Corallococcus caeni: one gene and its partners. The protein of the gene in region 1 interacts with the protein of each later gene in a pairwise test. Links are inferred from orthologs where the notes say so. Each region holds a gene or a part of one and is shown in the gene's direction. Other genes may lie near its edges. The genes, in order: AABA78_RS23395, AABA78_RS05970 and ndk.

The links.
Region 2: the proteins of AABA78_RS23395 (region 1) and AABA78_RS05970 interact in binary tests that used the Escherichia coli proteins (3 or more experiments, as listed by UniProt). The link is inferred for Corallococcus caeni from one-to-one orthologs.
Region 3: the proteins of AABA78_RS23395 (region 1) and ndk interact in binary tests that used the Escherichia coli proteins (3 or more experiments, as listed by UniProt). The link is inferred for Corallococcus caeni from one-to-one orthologs.

The regions. Positions count from the first base shown.
Region 1 is NZ_BTTW01000005.1:508,200-511,168, reverse strand. Bases 81-2,898 are described here. They hold AABA78_RS23395 (uracil-DNA glycosylase), read left to right. Parts: upstream 81-1,058; coding sequence 1,059-1,739; downstream 1,740-2,898. Other genes in these bases: AABA78_RS23385 (TIM44-like domain-containing protein), read left to right, coding at 2,406-2,898; AABA78_RS23390 (TPM domain-containing protein), read left to right, coding at 1,780-2,409; AABA78_RS23400 (hypothetical protein), read left to right, coding at 373-951; AABA78_RS23405 (hypothetical protein), read left to right, coding at 81-376. In the rest of the region: more of AABA78_RS23405, read left to right, coding at 1-80; more of AABA78_RS23385, read left to right, coding at 2,899-2,969. UniProt on the Escherichia coli protein: Excises uracil residues from the DNA which can arise as a result of misincorporation of dUMP residues by DNA polymerase or due to deamination of cytosine.
Region 2 is NZ_BTTW01000001.1:1,488,582-1,491,731, reverse strand. The notes cover bases 118-3,116. They hold AABA78_RS05970 (class I SAM-dependent DNA methyltransferase), read left to right. Parts: upstream 118-901; coding sequence 902-2,332; downstream 2,333-3,116. Other genes in these bases: AABA78_RS05965 (restriction endonuclease subunit S), read left to right, coding at 2,329-3,116; hsdR (type I restriction-modification system endonuclease), read left to right, coding at 118-905. Outside these bases: more of hsdR, read left to right, coding at 1-117; more of AABA78_RS05965, read left to right, coding at 3,117-3,150. UniProt on the Escherichia coli protein: The subtype gamma methyltransferase (M) subunit of a type I restriction enzyme. The M and S subunits together form a methyltransferase (MTase) that methylates A-2 on the top and A-3 on the bottom strand of the sequence 5'-AACN(6)GTGC-3'.
Region 3 is NZ_BTTW01000003.1:927,514-930,442, reverse strand. Bases 1-2,778 are described here. They hold ndk (nucleoside-diphosphate kinase), read left to right. Parts: upstream 1-1,065; coding sequence 1,066-1,491; downstream 1,492-2,778. Other genes in these bases: rlmN (dual-specificity RNA methyltransferase RlmN), read left to right, coding at 2,560-2,778; AABA78_RS17835 (siderophore-interacting protein), read left to right, coding at 1,656-2,471; sucD (succinate--CoA ligase subunit alpha), read left to right, coding at 129-1,025; sucC (ADP-forming succinate--CoA ligase subunit beta), read left to right, coding at 1-96. In the rest of the region: more of rlmN, read left to right, coding at 2,779-2,929. UniProt on the Escherichia coli protein: Major role in the synthesis of nucleoside triphosphates other than ATP. The ATP gamma phosphate is transferred to the NDP beta phosphate via a ping-pong mechanism, using a phosphorylated active-site intermediate.

The DNA.
Region 1 (2,969 bases):
TGATGCGCGTTATCCCGCGGACGCAATCCGCTACATCTACGCCCTTCACAACCATCCCTACGGAAGCGCGCTGTCCTCGAACGACCTGCGCTTCATCGTTTCAGAGGGCCGGGTACACGGCTTCGAGACCGAAACGAAGAACGGACGCGTGCGGCTCTCCATCGTCGCGTTCTTCTCCAATGCGACGGAGCCGACGTCGTGTGACGGCTTCCACCAGTACATTCCCCTCACGGGGCAGTTGCTGAAGTGGACACGCACCGCATCGGCGGGGTGGCAGTGCGAGCAGGCGGGGCGCGTCACATGGCACGATGCGGACGCATTGGACTTCACCATTCAGAAACTCCAGGGCCCCTGCCTGAGGGGAGCGGGGCCATGAAGCGGCTGCTGCTCTTGGGCGCGGTCTTGTGCGTCGGATGCATGCGGCGCGAGGCAAATCCGTCCGACACGCTGGTTCCGGAGGACCGCTCCATCGTCTTCCCGGAGATGTTCACGCGCGAGGCGCTGTCCGTGGGTGTACCGGGGCAGCCGTACGTGTTGGAGGGAGGCCTGTTGCGGGCCGTGCTCGTGGCGGCCGATGACTTCCTTCCTCGGGCGCGGGAGGGACGGTCCTGCTGGAGCAGGAGGGAGGCCCACCGCTTCTGGATCCTTCGTGAAGGGGACATCGCCTTCGTGCGCATGGACCTGGACCCGCGTGCCTGTGAATCCGGTGGGCTGCCGCTGGACGGCGGCGCCACCTACGCGGTCCGGCTGTCGGACGGACGCATCCTGCGGCGGCTCCACGACGGCGAGCCGGATGGCCCTACCGTCCCTGGCAGCGCCGACGCGGGTGTGTCCGCCGGGCCCTCGGACCCGTCCATTCCCGTGGGGGATACGTCCTGGGGAGAGCCGCTCCCGTCGTTTCCATCCCAGTGGATGGACGCAGGAAGTCCAGCACCTGTCCCTGCACCCTGAGCGGCCCGCCTCCGTGCGCAACGTTCGCCGTCCGGCACGCGGATGCACACGCTTTCGCCTCCGGATGCGCGCACTGGTCTAGGGTGCGGCCTTACGGAGGGACGTGAATGAGCCTGGCGGACGGGTTGCCCGAGGACTGGAGAGAGGTGCTGCATGACGCCATCCACGCGCCGTCGTTCAAGGAGCTGGAGACGTTCCTGCGGCAGGAACGCAAGGAATACACCGTGTTCCCGTCGGAGGAGGACCTGTTCTCCGCGTTCCGCTTCACGCCCTACGCGGACGTGCGCGTGCTGCTGCTGGGCCAGGACCCCTACCACGGCCCCGGACAGGCCCACGGCCTCGCCTTCTCCGTGAAGCCCGGCGTGCCGCCTCCGCCCTCGCTCGTGAACATGTTCAAGGAGCTCCAGAGCGACGTGGGCGCTCCCAAGCCTCGCGACGGTTCACTCATCCCGTGGGCGAAGCAGGGCGTGTTCCTGCTCAACACCGTGCTCACCGTGCGCCAGGGCAGCCCCAACAGCCACGCGAAGCACGGGTGGGAGCCGTTCACCGACGCCGTCATCCGCGCCGTCAGCGCGAAGGAAGACCCCGTCGTCTTCCTGCTCTGGGGCAAGCCCGCGCAGAAGAAGAAGGCCCTCATCGACGGGGACCGCCACGTCATCCTGGAAGGCGTGCACCCCTCGCCGCTGTCCGCCAGCAAGGGGTTCTTCGGCAGCAAGCCGTACAGCACCACCAACGCCGCGCTCCAGAAGCACGGCCAGCCCACCATCGACTGGGCCCTGCCCGCCTGAAAAACCGCGCCCCGGGGGTTGGCTATAGTGCCCGCCCACGATGGCCACCACCTTCCTCCAAGACGCCGCACGTACCCTGGCCGCCGAAGCCGTCGCGGCCATTGAGTCCCAGACCTCCGCCGAGGTCGTGGTGGCCGTGCGCCGCGCCGCCAGCGACTACGCCCACACCGATGCCCGGCTGGGCGCGGCCGTCGCCTTCGTGATGCTGCTGGTGCTCCTGTTCATCCCGCAGGAGGTCCACCTCTTCGCCTTCCCGCCCGTGGTGCTCCTGTCCTACGCCGGGGGCGCGCTGGGCAGCCGCCTGCTGCCGTCGCTGCGCCGCGCGCTCACCTCGCGCAAGCTCCAGGAGTCCTGCGTGCGCACCGCCGCGCTGGCCGCCTTCACGGAGTTGGGCGTTTCTCACACGTCGCGCCGCACCGGCATCCTGGTGTTCGTCTCCCTCCTCGAGCGCCGCGTGGAGGTCGTCACCGACCATGGCGTGGACCCCTCGCTCATGGGCGCGGAGTGGCAGGACGCGCTCACGCAGCTGTCCGCCGCGCTGGCCACGTCCCCCGCGCCCGAGCCCTTCTTCCAGGCCCTGCGCCGCCTCCAGGCGCCGCTGGCGCGCGCGCTGCCCCGCCTGGAGGATGACGTGAACGAGCTGCCGGACATGCCCGGAGCCGTGGCGTGAGGGGCTCGCGTTCCGTCCTCCTCCTCGCCGTCGCGCTGTTCATGGGGCTGGGCTTCGGCTCGCTCCCCGACGCCGAGGCGCGCCCTGGCGGTGGCAGCACCTACCGCGGCTCCAGCCGCAGCTCGTCGAGCAGCCGAAGCTCATCGAGCAGCCGCAGCTCGTCGAGCAGCCGCAGTTCGTCGTCCTCGTCCTTCGGGTCCAGCAGCCGGTCCTCGTACAGCTCCGGCAGCCGGTCCTACGGCTCCAGCGGTTCGTCGTCGTCGGACGGTGGAGGGGCGTTCGGGGGCTTCTGCCTGCTCATCGTCGTCCTGGGCGTGGTCGCCATCGTGCTCATGAACGCGAGGTCGGGCTCGGGACAGAAGGAGTGGAGCACCAGCGCGCCCCATGCCCCGCCGCCCCCCCGGCGTCAGGGGTCGCTGCGCACGAAGCTCGCGAGCCTGGCCCGCGTGGGACCCAAGGGCTCGGACGGGTCCGTGCAGCCGCTGGATCCGGAGTTCTCCATCGTCCTCTTCGAGGACTTCGTCTACTCGCTCTTCGCCCGCGTGCATGAGGCACGCGGC
Region 2 (3,150 bases), on another replicon or contig:
CCCTGAAGCCCTTCACGTCGATGAAGCCGGTCGTCGTGAATCCGTCCTTCACGTTCGTGCAGCTCGCCCAGGAGGTCCTGAGCCTCAAGGATGCAGAGGCCCAGCGGCAGGTGATTGACCAGTTCGTGGTCAAGCTCCAGCGCAAGCGGCAGTCCATCGAGCAGAAGTCCGCCGACCACTTCGAGGCCGCAGCCGGAATGCCCGTCGGTGACCTGTTGCTCTTCCTCCGGAGGAAGTCCTCGGCCGAGGTCGCGGCCTGGTTCTCAGCCCACAAGCAGGTGGGCGAGGTGCTCGATACGACCACGGGGCCCGTGCCGCCCATCTACGTCAGTCATCACGCGGACTCGCTGAAGTCCGTGGAGCGGGGCTACGGCGCGGGGCGTGTCAGGCCCGGTGATTACCTGAACGACTTCGGGACCTTTATCCGGAACAACCAGAACGTGCTCCCGGCGCTGATGGTGGTCTGCCAGCGGCCGCGTGAGCTGACGCGCCAGCAACTCAAGGAGCTGAAGCTGGCGCTCGACCGGGCGGGCTACAACGAGACTTCGCTCCAGACGGCATGGAGGGAGACGACCAACCAGGACATCACGGCCTCCATCATCGGTTTCATCCGCCAGCGGGCACTGGGAGAGGCGCTGGTCCCGTACTCCGAGCGTGTGGACCGTGCCTTGCGCAAGGTGCTGGAAGCGAAGGCCTGGACGCCACCGCAGCGGAAGTGGCTGGAGCGGATCGCCAAGCAGCTCAAGGTCGAGTCCGTCGTGGACAAGGACGCCTTCGACCAGGGCCAGTTCGGGGCCAGTGGTGGCTTCACGTACTTCAACAAGGTCTTCGAGGGCCGCTTGGAGCAGGTCCTTGCTGACCTGAACGACGCTCTCTGGCAACAAGGTGGCAAGGCAACCGGATGAACACCAACGCGAACGAACTCGTACAGAAGCTCTGGAACCTCTGCTCCCTCCTCCGCGAAGACGGGGTGACCTACCACCAGTACGTCGCCGAGCTGGCCTTCGTGCTGTTCCTGAAGATGGCGAAGGAGAAGAAGCGAGAGGAACAGCTTCCCAAGGGCTACCGCTGGGATGACCTAGTCAAGCGTGAGGGGATGGATCAGCTCCAATTCTATCGGGAGATGCTCCTCAAGCTTGGTACTCATCATGACAGGCGCGTTCAGGACATCTATGCGGACGCCAGTACATCGCTGAGGCATCCGAAGAACTTGAACGCGCTCGTAAAGGCCCTGGATGCGCTCGATTGGTACGGGGTGGACCGCGAGAACCTCGGCGACCTCTACGAAGGGCTCCTGGAGAAGAACGCCACGGAGGTGAAGTCCGGGGCGGGGCAGTACTTTACGCCTCGGCCTCTGGTGGACGCGATCATCGCCGTGGTGAAGCCTCAGCCCGGTGAGACCGTGCAGGACCCTGCAGCGGGAACGGGCGGGTTTCTCATCGCTGCCGACCGGCACGTCCGCTCACAGACAGACAACTACTTCGACCTCACGGAGAAGCAGCAAGCGTTCCAGCGCAGGCAGGCCTTCTACGGCGTGGAGTTGGTTCCTGAAACCCGTCGTCTGGCGCTGATGAACATGGCCCTGCACGACTTGGAGGGGGAGCTGATTCTCGGCGACACGCTCTCGCCGGTCGGGCGCGACCTCCCGAAGGCTGACATCATCATCACGAACCCGCCGTTCGGGACCAAGAAGGGTGGCGGCAAGCCCGAGCGCGATGACTTCACATTCCCGACTTCGAACAAGCAGCTTGCGTTCCTGGAGCACGTCTACCGGGGCCTGAAGCCCGGTGGTCGCGCAGCTGTTGTCGTTCCGGACAATGTGCTCTTCGAGGAAAACGTCGGCCAAGAGATCCGTGCTGACCTGATGGATAAATGCGACCTGCACACGGTCCTGCGACTGCCGACCGGCATCTTCTACGCGCAGGGGGTGAAGACCAACGTGCTGTTCTTTACCCGTGGCCAAACAGACAAGGGCAACACGAAAGCCGTCTGGTTCTACGACATGCGGACCAATGCCCCCTCCTATGGGAAACGGACCCCGTTCCTACGCGAGCACTTTACTGATTTCGAGAAGGTGTTCGGCGACGATGCTCACGGCAAGAGCAGGCGCAAGGACCAAGGCCCTGAAGGTCGCTTTCGGAAGTTCAGTCGCGAGGACATCAAAGCCCGAGGCGACAACCTTGACGTACTCTGGCTCAAGAATGAAGGACTCAGCCAGGGCGATGATGCGGCCGAGCCGGAGGCCATCGCCGCCGAGATTCGAGAGCAGCTTCAGACTGCAATAGGTGGGATCGAGGTATTGCAAAGGGTGCTTGCGGGTGAAGCCTCATGAAGTCCGAGCTACCTGTTGGCTGGGTGTACGCCAAGGCTTCCGATGTCTGCGTGTCGATTCCGAATGGCTCAACCCCGAAGGCGCACCTTATGGCGACCAGGGGCGATGTGCCCTTCGTGAAGGTTTACAACCTCACCTTCGACGGTTCGCTCGACTTCACCAGGGATCCGACGTTTGTCTCAAGAGAGACCCACGAGACGCTCCTACGACGGTCACGAGCTATGCCAGGGGATGTTCTTATGAACATCGTCGGCCCACCGCTCGGCAAGGTCTCGGTACTGCCCGACACTTTCCCCGAGTGGAACTTCAATCAGGCCATTGTTGCCTTCCGCGCCCGTTCAGAAGCCATTGATAATCGGTATTTGGCGAACTTCCTCAGTCATGAGGCTGAAGCTTGGGCCTCGAAATTCTCGAAGGCGACCGTCGGACAGCACAATGTGGCCGTATCAGACTGTAGGTCGCTGGAGGTTCCTCTTCCCCCCATCAATGAACAGCGCCGCATCGTCGCCAAGCTCGACGCCCTCCTGGCCCGTAGCCGTCACGCGAAGCAGGCCCTGGCCTCTATCCCAGCGCTGATCGAGAGATTCCGACAGTCAGTGCTCGCAGCTGCGTTCCGAGGCGACCTGACGCGAGATTGGCGCGAGCAAAACCCCGAAGTAGAGCCCGTCTCGACTCTGTTAGCGCGTGAAGCTAGAAGCACAAAACGGAGGGTATCACGTCAGGCCATTGCCCAGGCGAGAGCAGCAGGCGCGAAATTCGATGATCTGCCCTCAACGTGGGAGCTTACGTCAGTTGCTCGAGTTGCAGAACTCCAACCT
Region 3 (2,929 bases), on another replicon or contig:
CAGGGCAAGGAGCTGCTCCGCAACTCGGGCCTCGCCATCACCCCCGCGGACAACCTGCGCCAGGCGGCCGAGAAGGCCGTGGCGGCCATCAAGTAGGGCCTTCGCCCCCTCTTACCTGAAAGATCGCCATGAGCATCCTCGTCAACGAGAACACGAAGGTCCTCGTCCAGGGCATCACCGGTTCGGCGGGCTCGTTCCACGCCAAGCAGATGCTGGAGTACGGAACGAAGATTGTGGGCGGTGTCACGCCGGGCAAGGGCGGCACCACCTTCGAGGGCAAGGTTCCCGTGTTCAACACGGTCGCCGACGCGGTGAAGCAGGCGGGCGCGAACACGTCCGTCATCTTCGTGCCGCCGCCCTTCGCCGCGGACTCCATCATGGAGGCCGCGGACGCGGGCATCTCCCTCATCATCACCATCACCGAGGGCATCCCGGTCAACGACATGGTGCGCGCCAAGCGCTACCTGCAGGGCAAGCCGGGCGTGCGCCTCATCGGCCCGAACTGCCCGGGCGTCATCACCCCCGGCGCCAAGTGCAAGATCGGCATCATGCCGGGCCACATCCACAAGCCGGGCCGCATCGGCGTGGTGTCCCGCTCCGGCACGCTGACCTACGAGGCCGTGCACCAGCTCACGCAGCTGGGCCTGGGCCAGTCCACCGCGGTGGGCATTGGCGGCGACCCCGTCAACGGCACCAACTTCGTGGACGTGCTGAAGCTCTTCCAGGCCGACCCGGAGACGGACGCCGTCATCATGATCGGTGAGATCGGCGGCAGCGCGGAGGAAGAGGGCGCCGAGTACGTCAAGCGCGAGTTCACCAAGCCCATCGCCGGCTTCATCGCCGGTCAGTCCGCGCCCCCGGGCAAGCGCATGGGCCACGCGGGCGCCATCATCTCCGGCGGCAAGGGCACGGCCTCGGAGAAGATCAAGGCGATGGAGGCCGCGGGCATCCTGATGGCCGCGAGCCCCGCCGAGCTGGGCACCACGCTGCAGGCGGCCGTCAAGCGCGGCCCCCCGAAGCGCTGAGTCGAACCTTTCACACGACACACACACGAGGAGCCAAACCATGGCCATCGAGCGCACGCTGTCCATCATCAAGCCGGACGGGCTGAAGAACCACCACATCGGCGAGATCATCGCCCGCTTCGAGAAGGCGGGCCTGACGCCCGTCGGCATCCGGCTGCAGCAGCTGTCGCAGAAGGAAGCGGAAGGCTTCTACGCCGTCCACAGCGCCCGGGGTTTCTTCAAGGACCTGGTCTCGTTCATGACCTCCGGACCGGTGGTCGTGATGGCGCTCGAGGGTGAGAACGCCGTCCAGAAGAACCGCGACCTCATGGGCGCCACGGACCCGAAGAAGGCCGACAAGGGCACCATCCGCGCGGACTTCGCCCAGAGCATCGACGCGAACACGGTGCACGGCTCGGACAGCCTGGAGAACGCGAAGAACGAGATCGCGTACTTCTTCCGCGAGACCGAGCTCCAGAAGTACTAGGCAGCCTCCTGCCTGCTGACAGCGGCCCGGAGTCCACGCCCCACGCGGCGCGGACCCGGGCCGTCGTCTTTTCTCCGCCGGCCCGTGCGCCAGCCGTATCCGGTTGCCCTCCCGGACGGCCCTTGCTAACGATAATGAAAATCACAATCGGCAAGGAAGCACGCATGAGCGGCGATTCAGAGCGCGTGGCCCGTCGGGGGCCGTTCCCGGTGAAGTTGCGGTTGCTGGAGGTCCTGCGCGTGACGCGGCTGTCGCCGCACATGGTGCGCGTGACGCTGGGCGGCCCGGAGCTGGAGGGCTTCTCATCCCCCGGCGCGGATGATCACGTGAAGTGCTTCTTCGCGGAGCCCGGCGTGAAGAAGCCGGACATGCCGGTGGTGGGGCCCCACGGCCTGGCCATGCCGGAGGGGCTCAAGAAGCCCGCGTCGCGCGACTACACGCCGCGCCGCTTCGACCCGAAGGCGAACGAGCTGGACATCGACTTCGTGCTGCACGGCGAGGGCCCCGCGTCGATGTGGGCCGCGCAGGCGAAGCCCGGCGACTTCATGGGCATCGGCGGTCCGCGCAGCACGCACGACGTGGCGGACGACTTCGACTGGTACCTGCTCGCGGGGGACCAGAGCGCGCTGCCGGCCATTGCTCGCCGCCTGGAGGAGCTGCCCGCGGGCAGGCGCGCGTTCGCCTTCATCGAGGTCGCGGACGCGGCGGAGGAGCAGCCCCTCGTCAGCAAGGCGGACGTGACGCTCACCTGGCTGCACCGAGGCGGCGCGGAGGCCGGCACGACGAGGCACCTGGAGGACGCGCTGCGCGCCTGGACGCCTCCGGCCGGGGACGGCTTCGTGTTCGTGGCCGGCGAGTCCACGTCGCTCAAGCCCATCCGGGAACACCTGGTGAACGAGCGCGGTCTGAACAAGAGCTGGATGCGGGTGACCGGCTACTGGAAGCGCGGCGTCGCCGAGCACCACGACTCGAAGGGGTAGGCAGGGGAGGGGACGGGCACTCCTTTGACTTGCCGTGCCTTCTTGTGGGAAGCACGCCGCAGTTCCCTCCGTTAGCCCCGACTGAACGATGTCAGAGCCTACCGCCACAGCCCTCCCAGTCACCGAGCCCCTGCCGGTGCCGGCCCCCGCGAAGCTGACCGACGTGGCCAGCCTGTCGCGCGAGAAGCTCGCGCTGTTCCTGAGCGAGCAGCTGGGCGAGCGCCCGTTCCGCGCGGCGCAGCTCTACCGCTGGCTGCATCAGCGCGGCGCCACGTCCTTCGACGAGATGACGGACCTGTCCAAGGCCCTGCGCGAGAAGCTCAAGGTCCAGGCGGAGATCGTCCCGCTGGTGAAGGACCTGGAGCAGCGCAGCGTCGACGGCACCATCAAGTACCGCTTCAAGACGCGCGACGGGCGCTTCATCGAGTCCGTCTACATGCCGGCGGAGGACCGCAAGA